2 linked regions of the Skermanella sp. TT6 genome follow. The protein of the gene in region 1 interacts with the protein of each later gene in a pairwise test. Links are inferred from orthologs where the notes say so. Each region holds a gene or a part of one and is shown on either strand. Other genes may lie near its edges. The genes, in order: IGS68_RS03325 and dnaE.

Region 1 (14,531 bases):
GGGCGGTCGAGACGGGCTCGCGGCCGCAGGCCTCCAGGGCGGAGCGCAGCGTGACAGGCCGGTTCGTGACGCGGGAGTTACCGATCCGGTGGGCGAGGAGCTTGCCGATGACGTCTTCGGACTGACGGGAAACTCCGGAAACACACGGGAAGAACGCGCGCATGAACCTGACCTCCGCTTGGGTGCATATGACCTATGGCGGAGATTGTGCGGCGCACAGACCGGTGCGACGTTGATCCATGTCAAGTTTTTGGAAAATCGTCGCAGGGGTCTTCAGTTACATTTTAGACTGTATGTCCAGACCGCCGGGGCGCACCGCTTGAAGCGCCCCGGTAATATCCGGCTGTTCAGGCGACCCGCCCGTGGCAGTGCTTGTACTTCTTGCCGGACCCGCAGGGGCACAGGGAATTGCGCGGCGTACGCGGGTCGATCTCGGCTTCGGAGCCGACCGACGCGGGCGCCACGCGCCGTACCATCCCGTCCGGCAGGGCCGCGTCGGCCGGAAGGGCCTCGGCGGCGGCAAGCGCGGGATCCTGGCGTGACTCGACGCCCTCGAACGGCGGCGGCTCCATGTCCTCGGGGTGGTTCACCCGCATCTCGACGTACGACAGCACGGTGGTGACCGTCTCGCGCAGGTGCGACAGCATCCCCTCGAACAGCTCGAAGGCTTCCCGCTTGTACTCGTTCAGCGGGTCGCGCTGGGCATATGCCCGCAGGTTGATGCCCTGGCGCAGATGGTCCAGGTGCAGCAGGTGCTCCTTCCAGGCCTGGTCGAGCAGCTGGAGCAGCAGGCTCTTCTCGGCCGCCCGCATCAGTTCGGGACCGTAATTGGCCGCCTTCTGCGCCATCTTCTCGTCGGAGGCGCGGCGCACCCGGTCCTCGATCTCCGCCTCCGCGATGCCTTCTTCCTTGGCCCAGTCATGGACCGGCAGGTCCAGGTTCAGGACCCGGCGGATCTCCTCGTGCAGGCCGTCGATGTTCCATTGCTCGGCATAGGCGTTCGCCGGGATGGCCTTCTTGACCATCTCCTCGATCACCTCGTGGCGCATGTCCTCGATGGTGCCGCCGATCTCCGGCGCGTCCATGATCTCGCGGCGCTGCTCGTAGACGACCTTCCGCTGGTCGTTCATCACGTTGTCGTACTTGAGCAGGTTCTTGCGGATCTCGAAGTTGTGCGCCTCGACCTTCTGCTGCGCCTTCTCCAGGGCCTTGTTGATCCAGCTGTGGACGATCGCCTCGCCTTCCTTCAGGCCCAGGCGCTGGAGCATGCCGTCCATGCGCTCGGACCCGAAGATCCGCATCAGGTCGTCGTCCAGGCTGAGGAAGAACTTGGAGGCGCCGGGGTCGCCCTGGCGGCCCGACCGGCCGCGCAGCTGGTTGTCGATGCGCCGGCTCTCGTGCCGCTCGGTGCCGATCACGAACAGGCCGCCGGCCTCCTTCACGATCTCCTTGTCGCGCGCGATCTCGGCCTGGATCGCGGCCGCGCGGCGCTCGCGCTCGGCCGGATCCTGGATGTCGGCCAGCTCCACCGCCAGGCGCATTTCCAGGTTGCCGCCGAGCTGGATGTCGGTGCCGCGGCCCGCCATGTTGGTGGCGATCGTCACGGCGCCGGGCCGGCCGGCCTGGGCGATGATCTGGGCTTCCTGCTCGTGGTAGCGGGCGTTCAGCACCGCATGCGGGATCTTCTTCTTCTTCAGAAGGTCGGACAGCACCTCCGACTTCTCGATCGACACGGTGCCGACCAGGATCGGCTGCCTGCGCTCCCGGCATTCCTCGACCAGGATCGCGATGGCGTCGAACTTCTCGCGGCCGGTGCGGTAGACCTCGTCGTCGAAATCCTTGCGCTGGACCGCGACGTTGGTCGGCATCTCGACCACTTCCAGGCCGTAGATCTCGGCGAACTCGTTCGCCTCGGTCATGGCGGTGCCGGTCATGCCGGACAGGCGCGGATAGAGGCGGAAATAGTTCTGGAAGGTGATCGAGGCCAGCGTCTGGTTCTCGCGCTGGATCGTCACGCCCTCCTTGGCCTCCAGCGCCTGGTGAAGGCCCTCGGAATAGCGCCGGCCCTCCATCATGCGGCCGGTGAACTCGTCGATGATGATGACCTTGTCATCCTTGACGATATAGTCCTTGTCCCGCTGGAACAGGGTGTGCGCCCGCAGGGCTTGGTTGGCGTGGTGGACCAGGCTGACGTTCTGTATGTCGTAGAGGTTGCCTTCCGTCAGCAGCCCCATCTCGCGCAGGGTCTGCTCGACCTTCTCCGTGCCGGCCTCGGTCAGGCTGACGGCCCGCACCTTCTCGTCCTTCTCGTAGTCCTCCGCGGACAGGTGCGGGATCACCCGGTTGACCGCGATATAGAGCTCGGAGCTGTCGGTCGAGGGGCCGGAGATGATCAGCGGCGTGCGCGCCTCGTCGATCAGGATGCTGTCGACCTCGTCGACGATCGCGAAGTTGAACGGCCGCTGGACCATGTCCTCCAGCCGGAACTTCATGTTGTCGCGCAGGTAGTCGAAGCCGAACTCGTTGTTGGTGCCGTAGGTGATGTCGGCGGCGTAGGCCATCTTGCGCTCGAAATCGTCCAGCCCGTGGACGATGCAGCCGACCGAAAGTCCCAGGAAGCCGTAGATCTTGCCCATCCAGCCGCTGTCGCGCCGGGCCAGGTAGTCGTTGACGGTGACGACGTGGACGCCCTTGCCGGCGATCGCGTTGAGATAGACCGGGAGCGTGGCGACCAGCGTCTTGCCTTCGCCGGTCCGCATCTCCGCGATCTTGCCCTGGTGCAGGACGATGCCGCCCATCAGCTGGACGTCGAAATGGCGCTGCCCCAGGACGCGCTTGGCCGCCTCGCGCACGGTGGCGAAGGCGTCGGGCAGGATGTCGTCCAGCGTCTCGCCCTTTTCGAGGCGCTCGCGCAGCCAGTCGGTGCGCATCCGGAGTTCGTCGTCCGACAGGCCGGCTACCTTCGGCTCCAGGGCGTTGATGACCTCGACCTGCCGCAGCAGCGCCTTCACGGTGCGATCATTCGCGGTGCCGAAAAGTTTACGGGCAATAGCACCGAACATTGAAACCTCGGGTTAGAGCAAAGAACGGTTTGAGCAAGAAACGGCTGGCGCACGATCCAGGGCGCCCGCTCGGCATCGGCCCGGGCATGGCACGGCCTTGACATAAGAGTGCGCGCAATGCCTGTCAACAAGCCTGCGGCTGCACCACCCTTGCGCCCGGAGCCATGCGCCCGGCGGCACCCGCGGCCTTCGGCAGGTGCGGCAAGCGTCTTAAGCGATCGTTAAGCCGTGTGGGACAAAGATAAGCCCGCGGAGAGGCTTTTCCAACCGCGCAGTAGGCGCAGGCAGCCGCTCCCCCGTCGTTATTGGCCCTTAGAAGGAGGCAGCCGATGGTCGGCATGATGGAAGTCCTGGCCCAAGCTCTGCCCGCGGGCCTCAAGCGCACCGTTCCCGGGCCGGCCCAGCCCCCGGTTCCCGCCAGGTCGGACGCTCCCGCGCGCCGGGATGCCGTTCCGGAGGCGGCTTCCAGGGCGTCCCGGAGCGACGATGTCCCGGGCGCCGCACCCGAGGCCGGCGCCGAAGCCAGGACGAATTCCGGAAGCGTCAAGGTCGAGCTCTCCGCGACGGCCATGCGGCTCTCCCAGGTCGTCAGCGAGAATTCCCGCCTCGCGCGGACCCCCCTGTCGGTCGGACGCGCCCGCGATCCCGAGCGGCCGCTGGACGCCATCCTGGACAAGGTGCGCGAGGACCTGATCAAGGTGTTCCGCATGTTCGGCCATTCCGCGGAGGAAAGCCAGAAGGCGGCCGAGGCGGTCGCCGGCAAGGCGCGGGAGGCGGCGGCCCGCGGCCCGGCGCCCGCGCGCTCGCCCGAGCCGGGGCAGGCTTCGACCAGCGTCTCGCTGGTCTTCCAGTCGGTCAACCTGAAGATCTCCAGCGAGTCCGGCAAGGTCGAGGCGTCGATCGAGATGGTCCGCCTGGACGCCGGCATGACGACCGGGGCCGCCCTCGCCGTCGGGCTGCTGGGCGGCGGCCAGGGCGACGCCGGCGCAGGCGGTGGTGGCGGCGGCGGGGGCGGCGGCGGCATCCGGCAGGTCGATCCGCTGGTGCTGGACCTGGACGGCAACGGCATCGACTTGACCACGGCGGAGACCGGCGTCCTGTTCGACATCGACGGCGACGGCGCGCGCGACCGGACCGCCTGGGTCGCGGGCAAGGACGCGTTCCTGGCGCTCGACCGCAACGGCAACGGCAGGATAGACGACGGCCGCGAGCTGTTCGGGGAGCAGAACGGCGCCTCCAGCGGGTTCGCCGAGCTTGCCCGCTTCGACCAGGACGGCAACGGCGTCATCGATGCACGCGACGCCGTGTTCAACTCGCTGATCCTGCTGCGCGGCGACGGCAGCATGTCGCGCCTGAAGGACGAGGGCATCTCCGAGATCCGGCTGGACCTCGCCATCCGGGTCGATCAGCGCCTGACCGGCGGCACCCTGGTCGGCCAGAGCGAGTTCGGCCGGGTCGACGGCCGCCGGGGCATGCTCGGCGACCTGCTGCTCGACGTGAAGATCTGATCCGGAGCCCGGCGCAGCCGCATGCAAATGTGTCATGCGGCTGTCATCCTCCTGCAATCCGGTGCGCCTAACGTCCGCGAACTTTTCTGAATGCGGAGATCCACCGGAATGCGCGCAAGCCTGCTCCCGATATCGGCCCTCATGATCGGCGCGCTGGCCGCCGTCCCCCTTCCCGCCGCCGCCCAGGCGCCCTCCGTGACCGTCCGGGCATATTCGAGCAGCGATCCGATCCTGACCCTGCGCAAGGTCGCCTTCGAGGGCGGCAAGACCCTGGACCTCTCCGTCGGGATCGGCAGCGGCGCGTTCCGCGGCAAGGGGGATCCCGCCGACATCTTCCACACGGTCAGCGACCGCGGTCCCAACTTCACCTGCGGCGACGCCGAAGGCATCGCCGGGGTCAAGGGCGAGCTGATCTGCGGCGACGTGAAGCGGGGCCGCATCTACCCGGTGCCGGAGTACAGCCCCTCGATCTACCGCATCCAGGTCCTGGGCGACGGGACCTTCCGCGTGCTCGACAGCATCTCGCTCAAGGATGCCCGGGGCAACCCGGTGGACGGCATGCTCAACCCGCTGACCGTCGCCTCGACCGAGCAGCCGCTGGACGCCAAGGGCGCCAGGCTGAAGCAGAACCCGGACGCCGTGGACGCGGAAGGCATCGTCCGACTGTCCGACGGCAGCTTCTGGATCGGCGACGAGAACGGGCCTTCCATCCTGCACGCCGCTCCCGACGGCCGCATCCAGGTCCGCCACGTCCCGGCCGGGACCGAGAAGGATTATGCCGGCGCCGGGTACGAGGTGAAGGGCACGCTGCCGGCCCTCCTGGCCAGGCGGGCGCTGAACCGCGGCATCGAGTCCATGGCGGTCTCCGAGGACGAGAAGTTCCTGTATTTCGTCCTGCAGAACCCGCTGGCCAATCCGGACAACGATACCTACGCCGACGCCGCCAACGCCCGGCTGTTCAAGCTGGACCGCGCGACCATGCAGGTCGCGGGGGAGTATGTCTACGTGATGGAGCCGACCTCGGCCTATCGGGGCGAGGAGAAGAAGAAGCAGAACACCGTGCGCATCAGCGAGCTGATGCACCTCTCCGGCGACGACCTGCTGATCCTGGAGCGGACGGAGCGGACCACCAAGATCTTCCGCATCGCCCTGGCCGGCGCCACCGACATCAAGGGCGGCAAGTGGGACGACGCGGCCACGGCCCCCTCGCTGGAGCAGGCCGACCTCGCCAGGGAAGGCATCGTGCCGGCCGCCAAGGCCCTGGTGCTCGACACCGCGGCCCATCCCGGGATCCCGCCCAAGGTCGAGGGCATGGCCCTTTTCGGCGACGGCGCGCTGATGCTGATCAACGACGACGATTTCGGCATCGAAGGCAAGCGCACCGCGGTCGTCAAGGTGACCGGACTCGGCCTGGACGCCCCCGGCGCAGGCAAATAAGGCGGCCGTCCGGACGATCCATGGCGGCGCTGTGGCGGGGTTCGGGCAATTGCCGGACCCCGGCAGTCCCGCCTTGCAAGCCGCCCCAAGCCGTGCTTAATCGCTGCGAAAGGGAAAAAGTGCGTGCGACTGCGGATTGCTGGCGCATGTCGCCGCGCCCGTCATTCCGCTGAATAAGGAACTTCTCATGCTCGCACGAGTCCTCCGCGTAGCCGCCGTCTCGCTGGCGCTCGGCGGTGCCGGCTTCGCCGCCCTGGCCCAGACCGGCACGACTCCTCCGGCGGATGCCGGCACCGGCGCCGGCGAGGATCCGGTGGTTGCCAAGGTCAACGGGGCCGAGATCAAGCGCTCCGAGGTCATGCGCACGATCGCGTCGCTGCCGCCGCAGGTGCAGCAGATGCCGGTGCAGATGATCTTCCCCGCCGTGATCGACCAGATCATCAACGGCAAGCTGGTGGCCGAGGCCGGCTACAAGAACAACGTGCAGAACGATCCGGAAGTGGCGGAGCGGATGAAGCGCGCCGAGGAGCGCATCGTCCAGGAGCTCTATCTGACCCAGGAAGTCCAGAAGCGCATCACCGCGGAGCGCCTCCAGGAAGCCTACAACCAGTTCAAGCAGGAGAACCCGCCGCAGGACGAGGTCAAGGCCAGCCACATCCTGGTCGAGTCCGAGGACGCCGCCAAGGCGATCATCGCCGACCTCAAGAAGGGCGGCGATTTCGCCAAGATCGCGGGCGAGAAGTCGACCGACAAGGCCGCGGCCCAGCAGGGGGGCGACCTCGGCTTCTTCACCAAGGACCAGATGGTCGAGCCGTTCGCCAACGCCGCCTTCGCCATGAAGCCGGGCGACGTCAGCGAGACCCCCGTCCAGACCCAGTTCGGCTGGCACGTCATCAAGGTCGTCGAGCGCCGCCAGAGCACCCCGCCGACCTTCGAGGAAGTTCAGGAGCAGCTCCGCAGCCAGGTTTCGGAACAGGTGATCGGCGAGCTGGTCGAGGACCTGCGCAGCGACGCCAGGGTCGAGCGCTTCCAGATGGACGGCTCGCCGATGCCCGAGCAGCCCGCCGCCACGCCCGGTTCCGCCGCCCCGGGCGCCGCCCCGGCGCCCAGGCCGTAACTTACCGACACTTCCACGACCCGAAAGCCACGACCACCATGGCACCGACCATCTCTCCCCTTGCACCCGGCGACTTCCCTTGGATGCCGGCAATATCCGGTGTCCGGCTGGCCACGACCAATTGCGGCATCCGCTACAAGGGCCGCGACGACCTGATGGTCGCCCTGCTCGACGCCGGCACGACGGTGGCCGGCGTGGTCACGCGGTCGCTGACCGCCTCGGCGCCGGTCCACTGGTGCAAGAAGAACCTGGCGGGTGGCAGCGCCCGGGCGATCGTGGTGAATTCGGGCAATTCCAACGCCTTCACCGGCAAGGCCGGCGAGGCGTTCGTCCAGGCCACGGTGGATGCGGCGGCCGCGCTCGCGGGCTGCGAGCCCGGCGAGGTGTTCGTCGCCTCCACCGGCGTGATCGGCCAGCCGATCCCGGCCGACGCCATCGCCCGGCACCTGCCGGGGCTGGCCAATTCCTTCGACGCCAACGGCTGGTTCCCGGCCGCCAAGGCGATCATGACGACCGACACCTTCGCCAAGGGCGTCACCCGCACGGCCAGGATCGGCGATACCACGGTGACCCTCAACGGCTTCGCCAAGGGCTCCGGGATGATCGCGCCCGACATGGCGACCATGCTGGGCTTCGTCTTCACCGACGCGGCGATCGCCGCCCCGGTCCTCCAGAAGCTGCTGGCGGAGGCCAACGAGCAGTCGTTCAACTGCATCACGGTGGACGGCGACACCTCGACCAGCGACACCGTGCTGCTGTGCGCCACCGGCCGGGCCGGCAACAAGCCGGTCACCAAGGCCGGCGACAAGTCGCTGGCCGACTTCAAGGCCCAGCTCAACGCGCTGATGGTCGACCTCGCCCAGCAGATCGTCCGCGACGGCGAGGGGGCGACCAAATTCGTCACCGTCCGGGTCGAGGGTGCCGCGTCGGACAAGGCGGCCAAGCGGATCGCGCTGAGCATCGCCAATTCCCCCCTGGTCAAGACCGCCATCGCCGGCGAGGACGCCAACTGGGGCCGCATCGTCATGGCGGTCGGCAAGGCGGGCGAGAAGGCCGACCGCGACAAGCTGCGGATCTCCGCCGGCGGCGTGCTGATCGCGGCCGACGGCATGGAGGTGCCCGGCTACGACGAGACGCCCGTCGTCGAGCACATGAAGGGCCGCTACATCGACTTCCTGGTCGAGCTGGGCATCGGGTCGGGCGCCGCGACGGTCTGGACCTGCGACCTGACCCACGGCTACATCGACATCAACGGCAGCTACCGGAGCTGAGCCGAAGGTGACGCTTCTTCCGGGTGGATCCCCATGAACTGCTTCGACCCCGACTCGACTCCGGAGCCCGGCAAGCCGGTGCTTCTGGTGGTCGCGGTGGCCCTGGTCGATCCGGACGGCCGCGTCCTCCTGGCCCAGCGGCCGGAGGGCAAGTCGCTCGCCGGCCTGTGGGAGTTCCCCGGGGGCAAGGTCCATGAGGGGGAGAGCCCGGAATACGCGCTGGTCCGCGAATTGCGGGAAGAGCTGGGGATCGAGACGGCGGGAAGCTGCCTCGCCCCCTTCACCTTCGCCTCGCACCGCTACGAGAGCTTCCACCTGCTGATGCCGCTCTATGTCTGCCGCGTCTGGCAGGGCACGGTCGCCCCGCTGGAAGGCCAGTCCCTGGCCTGGGTGCGGCCCAACGACATGGGCAAATACCCCATGCCCCCGGCCGACAAGCCCCTGGTCGCGATGCTGCGGGACCTGCTGTAGGATACGGCGTTTCATCCGCACAAGGTGCTCTTGGTTTGTAGGAGATCACGATGGGCATCAACGCGCGATACAGCGATGCCAGGACCGAGCTGACCGAGCGTGTGACCTTCAGCCGGGAGGAGGCGGAGCGCGCCTTGAGGAACAGGATCCGCGAAGGCGACCTGTCGGTCATCGATTATCTGACGAAGCACAAGGGCTACCGGGAAGAGCACGCGCAGGCTCTCGAACCGAAGTTCCGCGCCGCGATCTGCGGGGCCGAAGCGCCATAATCCCTGTATGGGAGAAGGGCGTCCGGGCGGCATAGCCCATCGACCCGCCGGGTCCGATCGGCTAAGTTCCCGCCTCCCGTGTCCACAGAAGCGCCCGATCCCATCATGACCGCCAAAGTCGGCAACCCTCTCTTCCGCGACATGCCCACCACCGTGTTCGAGGTGATGTCGCAACTGGCCCTCAAGCATCGGGCTATCAATCTGGGGCAGGGGTTTCCCGACGACCGCGGCCCGGCCGACGTGCTCCGGGCGGCGGCCGACGCGCTGCTGGACGGCTACAACCAGTACCCCTCCATGATGGGAACGCCGGAGCTTCGCCAGGCCGTCGCCGCCCACGCCCGCCGGTTCTACGGGCTGGAGGTGGACTGGGCGCGCGAGGTCCTGGTGACCTCCGGCGCCACCGAGGCGCTGGGCGCCTGCCTGCTGGGGCTGATCGAGCCGGGCGACGAGGTCGTCCTGTTCGAGCCGATGTACGACAGCTACCTGCCCATCGTCCGGCTGGCCGGCGGCATTCCCCGCATCGTGACGCTCAAGGCGCCGGACTGGAGCTTCACCCGCGAGGACCTGGAGCGGGTGTTCGGCCCGAAGACCAAGGCGCTGGTGCTCAACAACCCGCTGAACCCCGTCGGCAAGGTCTATTCCCGCGCCGAGCTGGAGCTGATCGGCGAGTTCATGCGGCGCTTCGACGCCTACGCGGTCTGCGACGAGGTGTACGAGCACCTGGTCTTCGACGGCGCCCGCCACATCCCGCTGATCACGATCCCGGGGCTGCGCGACCGCTGCCTGCGGGTCGGCTCCGCCGGCAAGACCTTCTCGCTGACCGGGTGGAAGATCGGCTACGTGACGGGGGTGCCGGAGCTGCTCCAGCCCGTCGCCAAGGCCCACCAGTTCATGACCTTCACGACCGCGCCCAACCTCCAGGCCGGGGTCGCCTATGGCTTGGCCAAGGAGGAGGCTTATTTCACCGGACTCGCCGCGTCGATGCAGGCCAAGCGCGACCGGCTGGCCGCCGGCCTGCGCGAGGCCGGGCTGTCGGTGCTGCACAGCGGCGGCACCTATTTCCTGATCGCCGACATCTCCTCCACCGGATTCGACGGCGACGACGTGGCCTTCTGCCTGAAGCTGACGGAAGAGGCCGGCGTCACCGCGATCCCGGTCAGCGCCTTCTTCGCCGAAAGCCCGGTGCGCAATTTCATCCGGTTCTGCTTCTGCAAGCAGGATGCGCTGCTCGACGAGGCCGTCGCCCGGCTCAAGCGCTATTTCTGAGGCGCATTTGAATGATTTGCGCCATAATCCGGCGCCATGATCCAGCAGGTGCCGCACGGCGCCTGCTGGTTATTTTTGTCGGCTTCGGGGTTTGTCGTTTCATGCGCATACTGCGTCCGTTCGGGCTCGCTCTCGCCATGGCCCTTGGGTGTCCGGCGGCCGCTCCGGCACAGCAACCCGCACCGGACCCGGTCCCGGAACCTGCTGCCTTCGGTGTCGCCGGGGTCGAGATCCTGGCGGAGCGCGACGTTCCCCAGGCCTGCTTCACCTTCACCCGCCCGCTGGGGAAATCCTCCCGGACCGACTACGCCGCGCAGGTCGAGGTCGAGCCGCCCGTGCACGTCGCCGCGGTCGCCCGCGGCGCCACCCTCTGCCTGGAAGGACTGGAGCACGGCGCCGTATACGGCGTGACGCTGAAGCAGGGGCTGCCGGGAGCCGACGGGGCGGCGCTGGGGGAAGCCGCGCGCTTCGACGTGGCGGTGCCGGACCGCAAGCCCATGCTGGCCTTCCGGGGCGCCGGCTACGTCCTGCCCCAGGTCGGCGCCGAGGGGCTGCCGCTGCGCACCGTCAACGTCGCGCGCGCCCGGCTCCAGGTGCTGCGCATCGAGGACCGGTCCCTGGTCGAGCAGATCCATTACGGCCGGATCAGCCAGGCCCTGACCGAGCTGGACGTCGGCGGCATCGTGGAGCGGAGCGGCACCCAGGTCTGGCAGGGCGAGATGGCGACCGGCGACCGGCGGAACCAGGCCGTCGTCACGCCCTTCCCGGTGGAGGCTGTCGTCGGCGCCTCGGTCGGCGCGCTGAAGCCGGGCGTCTATCTCGCCGTCGCGGGCAACGCCGACCGGGAGGGCGAGTCGTGGGAGGCCAAGGCCACCCAGTGGTTCGTCGTCTCCGACCTGGGGCTGACCACCTTCGCGGGGGAGGACGGGCTGCTGGTGTTCGCCCGCAGCCTGACCACCGCCGAGCCCGTGCCGGGGGTCGAGCTCCGCCTGCTGGCGCGCAGCAACGCCGAGCTGGGCAAGCTCGCGACCGGGCCGGACGGCATCGCCCGCTTCCCGCGCGAGACCCTGCGCGGCACCGGCGGCGGCGCGCCGCAGGCGGTCTTCGCCTATGGCGCGTCCGGCGACATGGCGTTCCTGGACGTGGCCGCCGCGACCGACCCGTCGGAACGCGCCGGCCCCGGCGCCGACGCGTCGCCCCTGGACGCCTGGCTCTACACCGACCGCGGCTTCTACCAGCCGGGGGAGACGGTGTTCCTCAACGCCCTGCTGCGCGATTCCGGCGCCGCCGCGGTCGAGGGGCGCGCCCTGACCCTGAGGATCCTCCGCCCCGACGGGTTCGAGGTCGACCGGCGGCAGGCGGCCGACGCCGGGGCCGGCAGCTACCGCCTCGGCCTGGAGCTGCCGCGCCCCGCCGCGGCCGGGCAATGGTCCGTCACCGCCCACCTGGAGCCGGACGGCGCGCCGGTCGGCCGCGTCGATTTCGCGGTGGAGGACTTCGTGCCGCCGCGCCTCGACGTCGGCCTCGCCGCCGACCGCGACCATGCGGATGCCGGCGGCACTCTCGCGCTCCGGATCGACGGCCGGTACCGCCGGGCGGGGCCGGCGGCGAAGCTGCCGGGCGAGCTGGCGGTGACGCTGCGCCGCGCGGCCGAGCCGTATCCCCGCTTCGCCGGCTACCGTTTCGGCCTGGTCCAGCAGCCGTTCGAGCCGCTGCGGACCGACGCGCCGGGCTTCGTCACGGGTCCCGACGGGGTGGCGCGGGTCGAGCTCCGCCTCCCCGAGCCGCCGGACACCAGCCAGGCGCTGGAAGCCGTGATCCAGGGCACCCTCTACGACATAGGCGGCCGTCCGGCGGTGCGCGAGATCGCCCTCCCGGTCCGGCACCAGCCTTTCGCGATCGGGATCAGGCCCCGCTTCGGCGGGGACGCCGTGCCGGAGGGGGCCACCGCCACCTTCGACGTGGTCGCGGTCGGGCCGGACGGCGCGCCGCTCGACCGGCCCTCCCTGTCCTACGAGCTGTACGAGGAGGAATACGACTACGCCTGGTTCGAGGCGGACGGCCATTGGGATTACCGGGCGCAGGTCAAGGACAAGCGGGTGACCGGCGGCACGCTCGCGGTCGCGGCGGAACCGCCCGCCGACGGCCGCGCCGCGATCGAGCAGCCGGTCGGCTCCGGCCGCTACCGGCTGGAGGTTTTCGATACCGGAACGGGCGTCGCGACCAGCCTGCGGTTCTCGGCCGGCTGGTGGGTCACGCCGACCGCGGGCGAGCGCCCGGACCAGGTGGACGTGGCGGTCATGCTGCCGAAATATTCCGGCGGCGAAACGGCCAAGGTCTTCGTCAAGCCGCCCTACCAGGCCCAGGTGCTGGTCGCCGTCGCCGGGCGGGCGGTCCACCAGACGGTGCTGCGCCGGATCGGGCCGGAGGGCGCCTTCCTCGATGTCCCCGTGGATCCGTCCTGGACCGCCGGGGTCCATGTGGTCGCCACCGCCTTCGCCCCGGCGGAGCCGGCCCACGGCGCCGCGTCGCGCCGGGCGGTCGGCAGCGCGTGGCTCGCGGTCGATCCGGCGCCGCGGCGTCTCGACGTCTCGATCGCCGCCCCGGCCGACCTGGCTCCCCGGGGCCGGGTCCGCGTCCCGGTCACGGTGCGCGGGGCGGAGGAGGGCGCGCAGGTCCGCCTGACCCTGTCGGCCGTGGACGACGCCATGCTCCGGCTGACCGACTTCGCCGCTCCCGATCCGGCGATGCACTATCTCGGCCGGCGACCGCTGGAGGTCGACCTGCGGGACGTCGGGGGACCGCTGGCGGACCGGAACGGCGCCATGGCCGCGACGGGCGCGCGGCCGGCCATGGTCCCGCCGGTCCGGCGCCGGCCGGGCGACCCGCCGCCGCCGCTCCGGAGGGAGATGACGGCCCTCCATTCCGGAATCGTGACGGTCGGCCCCGACGGCACGGCGGAGGTCCCGCTGGAAATCCCCGACTTCGACGGCCGGCTGCGGCTGATGGCGGTCGCCTGGACGCCGGGCAAGGTCGGCAGCGCCACCGCGACCGCCGCCGTCCGCGACTCCCTCCTGGTCGAGCCGGGGCTTCCCCGCTTCCTGGCGCCCGACGACGTGGCGCAGGTCTCCCTGACCCTGACCGACCGGGGGCAGAAGGGCGGCGACTATGCGCTGCGCTTCGCCACCGGAGGGATGGTCGAGCTGCGCTCCGGCGGCGAGGTCGCGCTCCGCGGGGTCCGGCCCGGCAAGCCGGTGACGGTGCCGCTGACCATCGCCGGCACCGGAGTCGGCGCCGGACTGGTGCGGGTGGAGATCACCGGCCCCGACGGGCTCGCCGTGACCCGGGAATGGGCGGTCGGCGTGCGCCGTCTCCAGCCCGCCGTCTCGCGCCGCCGGGTCGAGCTGATCGAGCCCGGCCGGAAGTCGGCCGTCTCGCCCGACGCGGTTCCCGAGCCGGTGGCGCTCCGCCGCGAGACGGTCGGCGTCATGCTGGCGGTCGGGACCATGCCCGACCTGGACCTTCCCGGACTGCTGCTGTCGCTCGACCGCTACCCCTATGGCAGCGCCGAGCAGATCACCAGCCGGGCGATGCCGCTGCTCCAGCTCGGCCCCGTGATGGCGGCGCTGGAGATCGCCTCCGAGGCCGAGGTCCGCCAGCGCGTCCAGCGCGCCATCGACCGGCTGGTTTCCGTCCAGCGGTCCGACGGCGCCTTCGCCATGTGGTCGCCCCAGGGACCCGGGGAGCTCTGGCTGACCTCCTACGCGCTCGACTTCCTCGGCCGCGCGCGCCAGGCCGGCTACCGGGTGCCCGAGATGCCCTGGCGCAAGGGCGTCGAGTGGCTGAACGGCGTGCTCGACAATGCCTGGTTCGACGAGGCGGAACTGGCGGCCCGGGCCTACGCCCTCTACACCCTGGCGGGCAGCAAGGCGGTCGATCCGGCGGAGGCGCGCTATTTCCAGGAAACCCACTGGAACGCCCTGCCGACCCGGCTGGCCCGCGCCCAGGTCGCGGGGGCGCTCGCCCGGCTGGGCGACGCCGACCGCGCGGCGGAAGCCTTCGGCCGGCTCGACCGCGCCCGCGCGGAGCCTGCCGGCATGCGCGATTTCGGCTCGGAACTGCGCGACCAG
Region 2 (15,620 bases), 2.1 Mb from region 1 along the record:
TGATGATCGCTACATGCTGCGGCAAGATGCCCGTCGTGGTCAAAGTCCCCTGCATCGAGGTCAGACCTGCATGATCTCTTTTTCCTTGGCCGCGAGCGCTTCGTCGATCTTCTTGATATGAGCGTCGGTCATGGACTGGACCTCGTCGGCCCAGGTTTTGTGTTCATCCTGGCTGATGTCGCCGCCCTTTTCCATGCGCTTCAGCATGTCCATGCCGTCGCGGCGCACGTTGCGCACGGCGACGCGGGCCTGTTCGGCGTAACGGGAAGCGACCTTGGACAGTTCGGCCCGGCGTTCCTGGTTGAGGTCCGGGATCGGCACGCGGACGTTCTGGCCGTCGGTCTGGGGGTTCAGCCCCAGACCGCCGTCACGGATCGCCTTCTCGACGGCCTTGACCATGCCGCGGTCCCAGACCTGCACCGTGATCAGGCGCGCCTCGGGCACGCTGATGGTCCCGACCTGATTGAGCGGCATCTGCTGGCCGTAGGCCTCGACGGTGATCGGTTCCAGCAAGCTGGCGGAGGCGCGGCCAGTGCGCAGCCCGCCGAATTCCTTGCGCAGCGACTCCAGGGCGCCGTCCATGCGGCGGCTGAGCGAGTCAATATCAGGGTCGGCCACGGTAGTTCAGCCCTCTTCCGTGATGATCGTGAACTTGCCGCGCCCCGCCATGACTTCGGCGAAGGCACCGGCCGTATGGATCGAGAACACTAGGATGGGAATTTTATTCTCGCGCGCCAGCGAAATGGCCGACGCGTCCATCACCTGGAGATCCTTCGCCAGAACCTCAAGGTGGGTCAACGTCTCGAAGCGCTGAGCCGCCGGATCCTTGTTGGGATCGGCGGAGTAGACGCCGTCCACCTTGGTGCCCTTCAGGAGCGCGTCACAGCCCATTTCCGACGCCCGCAGCGCCGCCGCGGTATCCGTGGTGAAGAACGGGTTACCCGTTCCGGCACCGAAGATCACGACCCGCCCCTTCTCCATGTGGCGCACGGCGCGCCGCCGGATATAGGGTTCGCAGACGCTGGCCATCGGAATGGCTGACTGCACGCGGGTCTGGACGCCCCTGCGCTCCAGCGCGCTCTGCATCGCGAGCGCGTTGATCACCGTCGCGAGCATGCCCATGTAGTCGGCCGTCGCCCGCTCCATCCCCGTCGCGGCGCCCGAGACGCCGCGGAAGATGTTGCCGCCGCCGATCACCAGGCAGACCTCGACGCCCATGCCGACGACCGACTTCACCTCGTCGGCGACGCGGTCGACGATTTCGGGGTCAAGCCCGTATTCCCGATTGCCCATCAGCGCCTCGCCGGAAATCTTCAGCAGGACGCGACCATACCGGGCGTTGGTGGGCATAGCCCCCTCCATCGCAGTCATCAAAGGTAATCCCCAAGCCAGCGCTCGTTCGAGCCGGCGGTCGCCCCGCGGGACGGCCGCCGGGAGCCTCAGCGGCCGACGTTCGCCTGGGCGGCGACCTCGGCGGCGAAGTCGGACTGCTCCTTCTCGATGCCCTCGCCCAGGACGAACCGGGTGAAGCCCACGACCTTGATCGGGGCACCGATTTCCTTGGCGACCGCCTCGACGACCTTGCGGACCTTGTTCTCGCCGTCGATGACGTAGACCTGCTCCAGGAGGACCACTTCCTCATAGTACTTGCGGAGCCGGCCCTCGACCATCTTGGCGATGATGTCTTCCGGCTTGCCGCTGGCGCGGGCCTGGTCGGCCAGGACGCTCCGCTCGCGCTCCAGGGAGCTGGCGTCCACGTCCTCGATGTTCACCGCTTCCGGACGGGCGGCGGCGATGTGCATCGCGATCTGCTTTCCGAGTTCCAGCAGGCGGGCGCGGTCGCCGGTGGACTCCAGGCCGACCAGCACGCCGATCTTGCCCAGGTTCGGAGCCAGCGCGTTGTGGACGTAGCTGGCGACGGCGCCCTGCTCGACGGCGATGCGCGAGACGCGGCGCAGGTTCATGTTCTCGCCGATCGTGGCCACCATGTTGGTGACCTCGTCGGCGACGTTGCGGTCGGTGCCGGGAAAAGCCTGCTGCTGCAGCGACTCGATCGTGCCGTCGCCCTGGAGCGCCAGCTGCGCCACCTGGTTGGCGAATGCCTGGAACCGGTCGTTGCGGGCGACGAAGTCGGTCTCGGAGTTGACCTCGACCGCGGCGCCGACGGTGTCGGCCGTCGCGACGGCGACCAGACCCTCGGCGGCGACCCGGCCGGCCTTCTTGGCGGCGGCGGCGAGGCCCTTCTTGCGCAGCCAGTCGACGGCACCTTCAAGGTCGCCCGACGTCTCGGTCAGCGCCTTCTTGCAGTCCATCATGCCGGCGCCGGTCTTTTCGCGCAGTTCCTTGACGAGCGAGGCTGTGATTTCGGCCATCTTGGACCTCTTCCTGAATGATCTGTCTGGTCAGCACATACAAATAAGGGCAACCGGACGCACCCAAGCGCCCGGTTGCCCGATCTGACGGATCAGGCCTGGGCGCCTTCCGAAACCGCGGCTTCGCCGTCGGCAGCCTCGGCGACGACGACGTCCTCGTCGGCCGGAAGATCTTCCTCGACGCCTTCGGCCTGCTCGCCGACATCGATGCCGGACGCGATCATCTCGGCCTGCAGACCGTCAAGCACCGCGCCGGAAACCAGCTCGCAGTAGGTGTCGATCGCGCGCAGCGCGTCGTCGTTGCCCGGGATCGGGAAGGCGACGCCGTCGGGATCGGAGTTGCTGTCGATCACCGCGACGACCGGGATGCCGAGCTTGTTGGCTTCCTGGACCGCGATCGACTCCTTGTTGGTGTCGATGATGAACAGGATGTCCGGCAGGCCGCCCATCTCCTTGATGCCGCCGAGCGCCCGCTCCAGCTTGTCACGCTCGCGGGTGAGCTGGAGGGTCTCTTTCTTGGTCAGGCCGATGTTGGTGTCCTGAAGGCGCTCTTCCATCTCGCGGAGGCGCTTGATCGACTGGGAGATGGTCTTCCAGTTCGTCAGCATGCCGCCGAGCCAGCGGTGGTTGACATAGTACTGGCCGCAGCGCGAAGCGGAGTCGGCGACCTTCTCCTGAGCCTGGCGCTTGGTGCCGACGAACAGGACGCGCCCGCCGCCCGCCACCACGTCGCGGACCGCGGTCATGGCGCGGTGCAGCATCGGGACGGTCTGCTCGAGGTCGATGATATGGACGCCGTTGCGCACGCCGAAAATGTACGGCTGCATCTTCGGGTTCCAGCGGCGGGTATGGTGGCCGAAGTGGACGCCGGCTTCCAGGAGCTGGCGCATGGTGAATGAAGGCATCGGCATGGAAAACAGTCCTTTTCCGGTTGCTCCGCCGCGGGCGTGGTTCACGACACGTGAACACCGGAGCGGGCCGCCGGCCTGTGGGCCGATGGACCGCAAGCCCGCGTGAGGTTTTGCGACGGGCGATAGATAGCCCGGCGTCCCGCGTTTGGCAACCATATCCGCATGCATCGGGCGGGGCATGCCCGGGCGGAACGCCTAAAGATCGAGCACGTCCGCCACGCCGGGAATCGCCTTGATCGCGGCCCTGCCCTTCGCCGAGACCGCATAGGCTCCCGGCAGCGCGATCTCGGCCTCCCGCATGCCGCCGACATCGACCAGGATCGATATCTTGCCGCGGCCCCGTCCGATCTGGTCCAGGATGTTGCGGAGATGGGGGGCCGCTTCCGGCTGGCTGAGGATGATCTGCAACCCCTCGGCGGCCCGGGCGACCTCGTCCTCCAACGGCTTCACGTCATGGCAGGTCAGCCGCATGTCCTCGCCCATGACCTGCACGTCGACCATCAGGACGACGCTCTTGCCCGGCTCCAGCAACTCGCGCGAGGTCGCCAGCAGTTCCGAGAACAGGGTCACCTCGTAGACGCCCGTGGAGTCCGACAGGCTCACGAAGGCGAAGCGGTTGCCGCTCTTGGCGACCCGTTCCTGCCGGTTGATCACCACGCCCGCCATGGGGAACCGGGTCGAGCCACCGCCGGTCGCCTTCTTGAGCAGGTCGGCGGAGTTCACCACCCGCAGGCGCGACAGCGGCTTGGCGAAGCCGTCGAGCGGATGGGCCGACAGGTAGAAGCCGATCGCGTTGAATTCGTGCGCCAGCCGGTCGAGCTGGTCCCAGTCCGCGACTTTCGGCAGGTCGGGCACCTTCAGAGTCACTCCGCCCCCTCCGCCGAAAAGGCTGGACTGCCCGCTCTCCCGTTCGGCCGCCGCGGCCTGGGCATAGCGGATCAGCGTCTCGATGCCGCCATGGACCTGCCGGCGGTTGCCGTTCAGGCTGTCGAAGGCGCCGGCGCAGGTCAGGTTCTCCAGCTGGCGCTTGTTGATCACCTTGGTGTCCAGCCGGCGGGCGAGGTCGAACAGGTCCGTATAGCGGCCACCCTCGTTCCTCTGGCTCACCACCGCCTCCATGGCGGGCATGCCGACGCCCTTGACGGCGGCAAGGGCGTAGCGGATCGCCCGCTCGCCGTCGGGCAGCAGTTCCACCCGGAAGACGGGGTTCGACTTGTTGATGTCGGGGGTCAGCAGGCGGATCTTGAGGCGGACCAGTTCCTGCCGGAAGGTGTTCAGCTTGTCGGTATTGCCCAGGTCGAGCGTCATCGACGCCGCCAGGAACTCCACCGGGTAATTGGCCTTCAGATAGGCGGTCTGGTAGGCGACCAGCGCATAGGCGGCGGCGTGGGACTTGTTGAAGCCGTAGCCGGCGAACTTGTTCACCTGGTCGAAGATCAGGCCCGCCTGCTCCCCGTCGACGCCCTTGCCGACGGCACCGTCGATGAACAGCTTGCGCTGGGCGTCCATCTCGGCCTGGATCTTCTTGCCCATGGCGCGGCGCAGCAGGTCGGCGCCGCCGAGCGAGTAGCCGGACAGCACCTGGGCGATCTGCATGACCTGTTCCTGGTAGATCATGATCCCGAAGGTGTCCTTCAGGATCGGCTCCAGCCAGGGATGCATGTAGTCCGGCTCTTTCTCCCCGTTCTTCACCGCGATGTAGGTCGGGATGTTGTCCATCGGGCCGGGACGGTAGAGGGAGACCAGCGCGATGATGTCGTCGAACCGGTTCGGCTTGAGGCGGCGCAGCACGTCGCGCATGCCCGAGCTTTCAAGCTGGAACACGCCGGTCGTCTCGCCGCGCGACATCATCTCGTATGTCCTGACGTCGTCGAGCGGCAGGTTGGACAGGTCGATGACGTCGCCGCGCTCGGTGATCAGCTCCACCGCGCGCTGGAGCACGGTCAGGGTCTTCAGGCCGAGGAAGTCGAACTTCACCAGCCCCGCCTGCTCGACATACTTCATGTTGAACTGGGTGACCGGCATGTCCGAGCGCGGGTCGCGGTAGAGCGGCACCAGCTGGTCCAGCGGACGGTCGCCGATCACCACGCCGGCCGCGTGGGTCGAGGCGTGGCGGAACAGCCCCTCCAGGCGGAGCGCGATCTCGATCAGGCGCCTGACCGTCTCGTCCGAATCGCGGGCCTGCTGAAGCATCGGCTCGCCCTCGATCGCCTGTCCCAGGGTCACGGGATTGGCCGGATTGTTGGGCACCAGCTTGCAGATCTTGTCGACTTGCCCGTAAGGCATCTGGAGCACCCGGCCGACGTCGCGCAGCACGGCGCGCGCCTGGAGCTTACCGAAGGTGATGATCTGGGCGACCCGGTCGTGGCCGTAATAGCCCTGCACGTAGCGGATCACCTCGTCCCGGCGGTCCTGGCAGAAGTCGATGTCGAAGTCGGGCATCGACACGCGCTCGGGGTTCAGGAACCGCTCGAACAGCAGGCCGAAGCGCAGGGGGTCCAGGTCGGTGATGGTCAGCGACCACGCCACGACCGAGCCGGCGCCCGAGCCGCGGCCCGGACCGACCGGGATCTCGTGGCGCTTCGCCCACTTGATGAAGTCGGAGACGATCAGGAAGTAGCCGGGAAACTTCATGTTCTCGATCACGTTCAGCTCGAAGTCGAGCCTTTCGCGATAGGTCTTCTCGGTCTCCGCGCGTTGTTCCGCCGTCATTTCGGACGTGAAGACCTGCTTCTCCAGCCGCATCGTCAGACCCTCGTGGGCCTGGTGGCGCAGTTCCTCCGGCTCGGTCCTGCCGCCCTCGGCCGCAGCCTGGAAGGCCGGCAGGATCGGCTTGATCGGCTTCAGCAGATAGCTGCAGCGCCGCGCGATGACCAGGGTGTTGTCCACGGCCTCCGGCAGGTCGGCGAACAGCTCGCGCATCTCGGCGGCCGTCTTGAAGCGGTGCTCCGGCGTCAGGCGCCGCCTCTCCGCCTCCACCACGTAGGAGCCCTCGGCGATGCAGAGCAGCGCGTCGTGGGCCTCGTACATGTCCTCGGTCGAGAAGAAGCAGTCGTTGGTCGCCACCAGCGGCACGTCCAGGTCATAGGCCAGGTCGACCAGATCCGGCTCGATGCGGTCCTCGACCTCCAGCCCGTGGCGCATCAGCTCGACATAGAGCCGGCCGGGGAACAGGCGGCGCAGCTGCTCCGCGACGTCGCGCGCGGCGGGCTTGTGCCCCTCGGCGAACAGGCGTCCGACCGATCCGGACGGTCCGCCGGTCAGGGCGATCAGACCGTCGGTGAAGCCTTCGAGATCCTGCAGGGCGATCTGGGGCGCCGAGGTCGGATCCCCCTCCATGAAGGCCTTGCTGATCAGCTTCGTCAGATTTTGATAGCCGGTCTCGGACTGGACCAGGAGCGCGAGCTGGTCGGGCATGTTCACGCCCTTCCCCACCGGCTTGCCGCCGCCGTTCGCGGCCGGCCCCATGCGCCGGATACCGAGCTGGCATCCCAGGATCGGCTGCACGCCGGCGTCCATGGCAGCCAGGGAAAATTCCAGCGCCCCGAACAAGTTGCCGGTGTCGGTGACCGCGACCGCCGGCATCTCCTGCTTTTGGCAGATCTTGACCAACTCCTTGATCTTGATCGCCCCTTCGGAGAGCGAATAGGCGGAGTGGACGCGCAGGTGGACGAAGTCGGCTATCGGCATCGGGTGCTGTACTCGGGCGTCGGGCTGAGCGAAGTGGCCAAACATGCCAAGACCGGCACCGAACGTCATGCGCAAGTTTCGCTTGACGCCCTTATGAGCGTCTCATGACAGCGCCGGCTCCCGCTCGCAAGCATCGATTTCCCCGGCGGCACCGGTCGTTCTGGCCGGCTGTTCAAGGTCGGCGAGCCGTTCCAGCCAGAAATGCCGATCCATCCGCGACCACGCATGACAGCCCAATGGCAACCGCCCGGCGGTCAGGTCGAAGGCGATGCGCGGTCGGTCCTCGAACGCGAAACCAAGCGCCTCGCGCGGGGTCGGCAAGCTATAACCGGCCATGAAGAAAGGCGCGTACTGGCTCCAGAACTCGTCCTCCGGCCGCTCGAAGCTGGCTGCGAATCGGGACGCAAGGGAGCCGCCGCCGTTGCACCACGCCCGGATCAAGCCGTTCGCCAGGACCTTCAGGTGCTTCCAGCCGGAGAAGTGACGCCGCTGCTGCGCGAATCGGAATTGCGGAGCGAAGCGGTCGCTTCCGAGCACCGCCAGCATATGGTCGATCCGGCGAAGCGAGAAGCCGCCATTGCCGACCGACTTGAGATCGTCCGGACCTCTGTTGCCAAACCAGGGCGCTCCGACATAGCTCCAATCGCGCTCGCACCACCGGCCGACCGAATTGCCAAGCAGCAGACAGTCCAGTTGATACAACAGGATGTATCGATATCCCGCGAACAGCCGATAGAACCACGGCGTTATCATCATCCGGTTATAGGCGGCGATGCCCGCCATGGCGATCGCCGGCACCCGGACGACGGAGAAGTCTGCGTGGTCGAACTTCAACTCCAGCCCGTCGGGAACGACAAGATATCTTGGGATTCCGGAAGCGTTCCGCCGCAAACGGTCGAGCGACAGGCGCTCGTCCTCGGTGAGCGCGGCGACGGCCAGCGGAACGACGACGGCGAGATCGCCGCTCCCGGTCGACGGCCACGGATCGGGCGGGTCGACGAAGCCATATGCGACGGAGAGGTCCCGTTTGACGGTTTTGCTCGAAGACCCTTTGCCCATATGGTCCACTTCCGACTCGCTGCGGATCTGTCACCGCGAGCCGGAGAATAGCGTTCAAGAGTTAAGCCTTTCGACCGAGCCGGAAAGGCAGTTCAGGCGAGGCTGGATTTCAGGAACTCGACGGTCCTGGTCCAGGCCAGTCGTGCGGCCGCCGCATCGTAGCGCGCCGGAGCCGTGTCGTTGTTGAAGGCGTGGTTGGCGCCCTCGTACATGTGGAGGGTATGGTCGACGCCGGCCTCCTTCAGCGCCGCCTCGAAGGCGGGAACGCTCTCGTTGATGCGGTCGTCCAGTCCGGCATAGTTCAGCAGGAGCTTCGCCCGGATGTTCGGCACCGCCTCCAGCGGCGGAGTACGGCCGTAATAGACCACCGAAGCGTCGAGATCCGGCGATGCCGTCGCCAGCAGGCCGGCCATGCCGCCGCCCCAGCAGAAACCCATGGCCCCCACCTTGCCGGTCGACCCGGGGTGGTTCTGAAGGACTCCGACGGTCCTGACCAGATCGTCCAGGGTCTGCCTGCCGTCGAGCTGGCCGATCATCGTGCGGGCCCGATCCTCGTCGGCCGGCGTTCCGCCGAGCGGGCTCAGCATGTCCGGGCCCAGTGCCAGGAAACCTTCCAGCGCGACGCGGCGGACGACGTCCTCGATGTGGGGGTTGAGGCCGCGGTTCTCGTGGATCACGATCACCGCCGGCAGCTTGCCGGCTCCCTGGGGCTTCGCCAGATAGCCCTTCAGCTCGCCCGACGCGCCCGGCCAGGTGATGCGCGAGGTTTCCAGCCGCGAGTCGGTCGCCGGCACGACCTGCGCCAGGGCATAGTCGCTCTCCAACAGGGGGAGCAGGGCCGCCGCCGCTGCGGCGCTGCCCGCCAGGGCGGTCAGGCGGCTGATGAAGACCCGCCGGTCCAGCGGGGCGTGGGTATACTCGTCGTAGAGCTCGATGATCCTGCGGTCCATGGCGCAACCCTGCTGTCGTGGTCCGGGGCATCGCCGTGCGCCCCGGCCAGAGGGTAAGCCATAGCTCAGTGCTGGACCAGCACGCCGTCCCTCAGCTCGAGCACCCGGTCCATGCGGGCCGCCAGGTCGAGGTTGTGGGTCGCGACCAATGCTCCGAAATCGCCGCCCCGGACCAGGTTCGCCAGCATCGCGAACACGTCCTCGGCAGTCTTGTGGTCCAGGTTGCCGGTCGGCTCGTCCGCGATCAGCAGTTTCGGGCGGTTGGCCAGGGCCCGCGCGATCGCGACCCGCTGCTGCTCGCCGCCGGACAGGCGCGCCGGCCGGTGGCCGGCCCGCGCGCCCAGGCCGACCAGGTCCAGCAGTTCCATGGCGCGCTTCCGCGCCACGGATTTCGAGATGCCGGAGATCATCTGCGGCAGCACGATGTTCTCCAGCGCGCTGAACTCCGGCAGCAGATGGTGGAACTGGTAGACGAAACCGATGGACTGGCGGCGCAGGGAGGTCCGGTCTGCGTCGGACAAGGTGTTGGCCAGCTTTCCCGCGATGCGGATCTCGCCGCCGTCGGCCTGCTCCAGCAGGCCGGCGATGTGCAGGAGCGTCGACTTGCCCGCGCCCGACGGCCCGACCAGGGCCACCAGCTCGCCGCCGGCGACCTGGAGGGACGCGCCGCGCAGCACCTCTAGCGGCTGGCCCGCCTGCCTGAAGGTCCGGACGACCCCGTCGATCTGGATCATGGGCCGGATCATGGGCTCGGCCCGCCCGTTCGTCGTCTCATTCATAGCGGAGCGCCTCGACCGGATCGAGCTTGGCCGCCCGCCACGCCGGATAGATGGTGGCGCCGAAGGACAGCCCGAGCGCCATCAGGACCACCCGGGCCACCTCGGACCAGTCGATCTCCGCCGGGAGCTGCGTCAGGAAATAGATCTCGGCCGAGAACAGCTCGGTGCCCAGCAGGTTCTGCAGCACCTGCCGGATCGACTCGATGTTGTCGGCGAAGGCGACGCCCAGGACGAGGCCGAAGACCGTGCCGATCACCCCGATGCTGGCGCCGGCCAGGAAGAAGATGCGCAGGATCATGCCCCGGGTCGCCCCCATGGTGCGGAGGATCGCGATGTCCCTGCCCTTGTCCTTCACCAGCATGATCATGCTGGAGATGATGTTGAACGCGGCGACCAGGATGATCAGCGTCAGGATCAGGAACATGACGTTCCGCTCGACCTGAAGGGCGTTGAAGAAGCTGGCGTTGGACTGCTGCCAGTCCACCAGGCGCGCCCGACCGCCCAGCACCTCCTGCACCGGCCCGCGGTACTGCCAGATCAGCCGGGGCTGCTCGACCATCAGCTCCAGCGTCGTCACCGCGTCGGGCACCCGGAAGAAGACCTGCGCGGCCGGCAGCGGCATGAAGATGAAGTTGTTGTCGTACTCGAACATGCCGACGTCGAAGATCGCGCCGATCGTGTAGGCCCGCATGCGCGGCACCGTCCCGAAGGCGCTGGTGTTCCCCTGCGGGCTGATCAGCGTGAGCTGGTCGCCGACGGCGAGCCCCAGCCGCTGCGCCATCCGGATGCCGATCGCCACGTTCTCGTCCTCGAATCGGTCGAGCGACCCCCGCACGATATGGTTGGAGACGGTCGGCCGGACCCGGAAATCCTCCGGCGCGATCCCTCGGACGATGGCGCCGGACGACACGCCCCTGACGGTGACCAGGGCCTGCGCCTCGACGGTCGGCGTCACCGAGGTGACGCCGGGCACCTGCCGCAGCCGGTCGGCGAGCGGCTGGTAGTCGGGCAGCGGGCCCTGGATCGCGTAGACGTTCATGTGGCCGTTCAGGCCGAGCACCCGGCCCAGCAGTTCCGACCGGAAGCCGTTCATGACGGCCATCACGATGATCAGCGTCGCGACGCCGAGCCCGATGCCCAGCAGCGAGAACGCCGCGATCACCGAGATGAAGCCTTCCTGCCGCCGCGCGCGGAGGTACCGCATCGCGACCATGCGTTCGAAAGCGCCGAAGATCATGCCTGCAAGGCCTTCTTGGACTGATGGGCGGTGCGTGCCGGTCTCAAGCGGTCAGCTTGGCCAGGGCGGCGTCGCGCGACAGTTCCTCGCGCTCGCCGGTGGCCCGGCGCTTCAGCTCGACGACGCCGCTCTTCAGCCCCCGCGGACCGACGGTCAGCTGCCACGGGATGCCGATCAGGTCCATGTCGGCGAACTTGCCGCCGGCCCGCTCGTTGCGGTCGTCGTAGATCACCTCGACGCCTGCGGCGTTGAGGTCGCGGTACAGCTCGTCGCAGACGCGGTCGCACTCGGCGTCGCCGGTCTTCAGGTTGATCAGGCCGACCTTGAAGGGCGCCACGCTGTCCGGCCAGATGATGCCGGCCTCGTCATGGCTCGCCTCGATGATCGCGCCGACCAGCCGCGACACGCCGATGCCGTACGACCCCATCTCCAGGGTGACCTGCTCGCCGTTCGGCCCGGCGACCACGGCGCCCAGCGGGGCCGAGTACTTGGTGCCGAAATAGAAGATGTGGCCGACCTCGATCCCGCGGGCGTTCACCAGCTCCTCCGGCGGAAGGGGCGAGGTGGCGGGATCGTGCTTCTCGTCGGTGGCGGCGTAGATGCTGGTGTATTTCTCGAAGAACGGCGCGAGGTCGTCGTCGAATCCGGGTGCTCTGGACAGGACATTCAGGTCCAGCCACTCCTTGTCGCAGAAGACACCGCTCTCGCCGGTTTCCGCCAGGATGATGAACTCGTGGCTGAGATCGCCGCCGATCGGGCCGGTGTCCGCCTGCATCGGGATCGCCTTCATGCCGAGCCGAGCGAAGGTCCGCAGATAGGCCAGGAACATCTTCTGGTAAGAACGGCGGGCGCCGGCCTGATCCAGGTCGAAGGAGTAGGCGTCCTTCATCAGGAACTCGCGCCCCCGCATCACGCCGAATCGGGGGCGGATCTCGTCCCGGAACTTCCACTGGATATGATAGAGGTTCCGCGGCAGGTCGCGGTAGCTCTTGACCGCCGACCGGAAGATGTCGGTGATCATCTCCTCGTTGGTCGGGCCGAACAGCATCTCGCGCTCGTGCCGGTCACGGATGCGCAGCATCTCCTTGCCGTAATCGTCGTACCGGCCGCTTTCCTTCCACAGCTCCGCCGGCTGGATCGTCGGCATCAGCAATTCCTGCGCGCCCGCGGCGTCCTGCTCCTCGCGCACGATCTGCTCGATCTTCTTCAGCACGCGGAACCCCAGCGGCAGCCAGGCATAGATGCCGGCGCTGGTCTGCCGGATCATGCCGGCGCGCAGCATGAGCCGGTGCGAGACGATCTGCGCCTCGTTGGGGTTTTCCTTCAGGGTGGGCAGGAAATAGGCGGACAACCGCATTCGACTTCTCACGGGGCTCGGGGACGACCGGCCCATGGCCAGTCCGATCGGAGCGGACTGTAGGGAATAGCGCCGGACAAGTCCATGGCGGCAAGTCCATGCCGGGGGCGCGTCGCACGCCCCCGGCAGGCAGCGCTTACCTGGGCAGGTTACTTGGGCAGGGTGCCCTGGACGCCTTCCACGTAGTAGGCCATCGACAGGATCTCCTGGTCGGTGGCGGTCTTGCCCTCGGCGATCACGACCTTGCCGGACTGGTCCTTGATCGGGCCGGTGAACGGATGCAGGGCACCCGACTTGATGTCCTCGATCGCCTTGTTCCCCAGCGCCTTCACGTCGTCCGGGACCGCGTCGTTGAACGGCGGCAGGAAGACCGTCCCGGTGGCGAGGCCGCCCCAGTAGTCTTCCGACTTCCAGGTGCCGTCCAGGACGGCCTGGACCCGCTGCTGGTAGTAGGGATTCCAGTCGTCCACGATGGAGGTCAGGTGGGCCTTCGGGCCGAACCGGCTCATGTCCGACGACTGGCCGAAGGCGTGGATGCCGCGGGCCTCGGCTTCCTGGATCGGGGCCGGGCTGTCGGTGTGCTGGGCCAGGATATCGGCGCCCTGGTCGATCAGCGCCTTGGCGGCGGCCGCCTCCTTGCCCGGGTCGTACCAGCTGTTCACCCAGACCACCCGCACCTGCGCCTGGGGATTGACGCTGCGCAGCGCCAGGGTGAAGGCGTTGATGCCGCTGACCACCTCGGGGATGGGGAAGGACCCGATATAGCCGATGATGTTGGACTTGGTCATCTTGCCGGCGAGCAGCCCGCAGACGGTACGGCCCTCGTAGAAACGGCCGGAGTAAGTGGCCACGTTGGCGGCGCGCTTGTACCCGGTCGCGTGCTCGAACTTCACCTTGGGGAAACGCTGCGCGACCTTCAGCGTCGGGTTCATGAACCCGAACGACGTCGTGAAGATCAGGCCGGCGCCGCCGGCGGCCAGCTGGTTGATCACCCGCTCGGTGTCGGGCCCCTCGGCCACGTTCTCCACATAGGTGGTCTCGATCCGGTCGCCGAAATGCTCGGCGATGTGCCGGCGGCCCACGTCGTGCTGATAGCTGTAGCCGTGGTCCGAAACCGGGCCGACATAGACGAAGCCGACCTTCAGCTTGTCGGCGGCAAGCGCGCGACCGACCGTCGGACCGACACTGAGGGCTGCGGCGGTCCCGGCCACCGAAAGACCGAACTGGCGTCTGTTGAGCATGTTTCTTGTTCCCTCCGAGAGAGTTGGTTCAAGTGACGGGACAGGCGGCAAGCCGCCCACGGGCAGCCCCATGCAGGATGAAGGCCCGCGGGGATGGCTTGGAACCCTGGATTATTCTGAAAGACCTTGCGCATTTCGAGGCAGGTATGCCGTTGCCCATGACGCGAGACGCCCTGCCCTGAAAGCCGCGTGTGACCGGATGCCTTTGTACCAATTCGACGGTATCGGCCACAACCGTTTTGCCCGTTCCGCACCGCATGCCCGGCCGAACCGCGACATGATCAGTACCGCGGCAAAGAGCCATGGATTGGGCAGAAAACAGGTGACGATGGCGCAAGCATGGCGTAAGGTTTCGCCCACAATAAGAAAAGGGCCGCGCTGTCACCGCAGCGCGGCCTGAAGTTAGGGAGGAATCGCCACCAGGCGTCGGTAAGAGGGATAAACCCTCTCAGCGATAAAAATTATTGTCCGAGGCACTGAGCAAGGCAAGCCACAAAATGGAGCTTGCCTTTTCTTTTGCTCATTTTCTTGCTCTTTTGCTTATCCACTAAGCAACTGAGCGTGTTTCGCCCAACGGTTTGCCCAAATTTTAAGCTCGATAGCCGGTAAACCCGCTCCGCTCCGCCCGAATCCAGGGGGGATCGAGCGATTCCAGGTGCCGATGCACCGGGCAGGCTGGATCATGGGCACCGGGCAGATAGCCGAGACTCATCAGGAACTCGTTCACGATCTCCCCGCCGGTGAAGCGGAACTGCGTCTTGAACAGCTTTACCCATCCCGCCTTGTCCAGCGGATGGTGGCCGTCCAGCCATCCGGCGAAACCGCCGTGGGAGGCACGGAGTGCCTGGACCCGGCGCGCGTTCTCGATCACGGCATCGATCTTCAGCCGGTTGCGGATGATGCCGGCGTCGCCCAGCAGCCGAGTCCGGTCTTCCTCGCCATAGGCGGCGATCCGGTCGATGTCGTAATTCTCGAAAGCGGCGGCGAAGGCCGCGCGCTTCTTCAGGATGGTCAGCCAGGAAAGTCCGGCCTGGTTGATCTCCAGGACCAGCCGCTCGAACAGGACCCGCTCGTCTGCGGACGGAAACCCGTACTCGCCGTCATGGTAAGGCCCGTGCCACGGATGCCCGGGTGCTGCTTCGCAATAGGACAAGCCCATGGCGCGTCAGGACCTCCGCTGAGGTCACGTCCGGAACGAGATCAGCCCGGACGTGACGATGAAGTAGATGATCAGCCAGACGACCGCCGCGACTCCGGTGGTGACCAGGAACTTCAGGCCGATGCGGGGCTTGGCGGGAGCCCCTGCGGCCATGCCGGGCTCCGGCTCCTCCGGCGCGTGGGAGCCCCAGGGAAGCACGGCGAAGAGGACTGTCCACCAGACCACGAAATAGACGGCGATGCCGGTTACCCAACCCATCGATCAGGCCTGTTCCAGTTCGACCAGGGTGCCCAGGAAGTCCTTGGGGTGGAGGAACAGGACCGGCTTGTCGTGGGCGCCGATCTTGGGCTCGCCGTCGCCCAGCACTCGGGCTCCGTCTGCCTTCAGCTTGTCGCGGGCCGCCAGGATGTCGGGCACCTCGTAGCAGACATGGTGGATTCCGCCCGATGGATTGCCGGCCAGGAACTTGGCGATCGGGCTGGCATCGCCCAGGGGATACAGCAGTTCGATCTTGGTGTTGGGCAGTTCGACGAACACCACCGTCACCCCGTGGGCCGGCTGGTCGACCGCAGCCGAGACGGTGGCGCCGAGCGTGTCGCGGTAAAGGGCCGTGGCCTTTTCCAGGTCGGGCACGACGATAGCCACGTGGTTGAGCTTGCCGATCATGGTTCCCCCTTGGTCTTTCTGACTTGGTCCATCGATGGCGGTGCCGGGTCGGGCGGCCCGCCGCCCATCCCTATAGCCGAACCAGGTGGACTTCGGTGAGCGGCTTTTTGCCCTGGCTCGCGTTGAGGCTCCGGCGGACCGCGATGCGGGTCGCCTGGCGCACGGCCTCGTCGTCCAGCCGGGCCTGACGGGAGAGCTC

The links.
Region 2: the proteins of IGS68_RS03325 (region 1) and dnaE interact in binary tests that used the Escherichia coli proteins (3 or more experiments, as listed by UniProt). The link is inferred for Skermanella sp. TT6 from one-to-one orthologs.

The regions. Positions count from the first base shown.
Region 1 is NZ_CP067420.1:706,693-721,223, forward strand. Bases 8,353-11,320 are described here. They hold IGS68_RS03325 (aminotransferase), read left to right. Parts: upstream 8,353-9,240; coding sequence 9,241-10,401; downstream 10,402-11,320. Other genes in these bases: argJ (bifunctional glutamate N-acetyltransferase/amino-acid acetyltransferase ArgJ), read left to right, coding at 8,353-8,395; IGS68_RS03315 ((deoxy)nucleoside triphosphate pyrophosphohydrolase), read left to right, coding at 8,429-8,866; IGS68_RS03320 (hypothetical protein), read left to right, coding at 8,917-9,135; IGS68_RS36130 (alpha-2-macroglobulin family protein), read left to right, coding at 10,503-11,320. In the rest of the region: IGS68_RS03285 (hypothetical protein), read right to left, coding at 1-163; preprotein translocase subunit SecA, read right to left, coding at 348-3,062; IGS68_RS03295 (EF-hand domain-containing protein), read left to right, coding at 3,392-4,570; IGS68_RS03300 (esterase-like activity of phytase family protein), read left to right, coding at 4,679-6,007; IGS68_RS03305 (peptidylprolyl isomerase), read left to right, coding at 6,195-7,124; more of argJ, read left to right, coding at 7,163-8,352; more of IGS68_RS36130, read left to right, coding at 11,321-14,531. UniProt on the Escherichia coli protein: Shows aminotransferase activity with methionine and histidine as substrates, and to a lesser extent also with phenylalanine.
Region 2 is NZ_CP067420.1:2,813,258-2,828,877, forward strand. The notes cover bases 3,279-7,335. They hold dnaE (DNA polymerase III subunit alpha), read right to left. Parts: upstream 6,974-7,335; coding sequence 3,479-6,973; downstream 3,279-3,478. Other genes in these bases: rpsB (30S ribosomal protein S2), read right to left, coding at 3,279-3,283; IGS68_RS13295 (DUF5672 family protein), read right to left, coding at 7,076-7,335. In the rest of the region: IGS68_RS13265 (isoprenyl transferase), read right to left, coding at 1-55; frr (ribosome recycling factor), read right to left, coding at 61-582; pyrH (UMP kinase), read right to left, coding at 625-1,350; tsf (translation elongation factor Ts), read right to left, coding at 1,440-2,372; more of rpsB, read right to left, coding at 2,465-3,278; more of IGS68_RS13295, read right to left, coding at 7,336-8,032; IGS68_RS13300 (dienelactone hydrolase family protein), read right to left, coding at 8,125-8,982; IGS68_RS13305 (ABC transporter ATP-binding protein), read right to left, coding at 9,048-9,761; IGS68_RS13310 (lipoprotein-releasing ABC transporter permease subunit), read right to left, coding at 9,754-10,998; proS (proline--tRNA ligase), read right to left, coding at 11,042-12,355; IGS68_RS13320 (BMP family ABC transporter substrate-binding protein), read right to left, coding at 12,505-13,596; IGS68_RS13325 (DNA-3-methyladenine glycosylase I), read right to left, coding at 14,186-14,755; IGS68_RS13330 (DUF1467 family protein), read right to left, coding at 14,780-15,013; mce (methylmalonyl-CoA epimerase), read right to left, coding at 15,017-15,421; IGS68_RS13340 (ribonuclease J), read right to left, coding at 15,492-15,620. UniProt on the Escherichia coli protein: DNA polymerase III is a complex, multichain enzyme responsible for most of the replicative synthesis in bacteria. This DNA polymerase also exhibits 3' to 5' exonuclease activity. The alpha chain is the DNA polymerase catalytic subunit.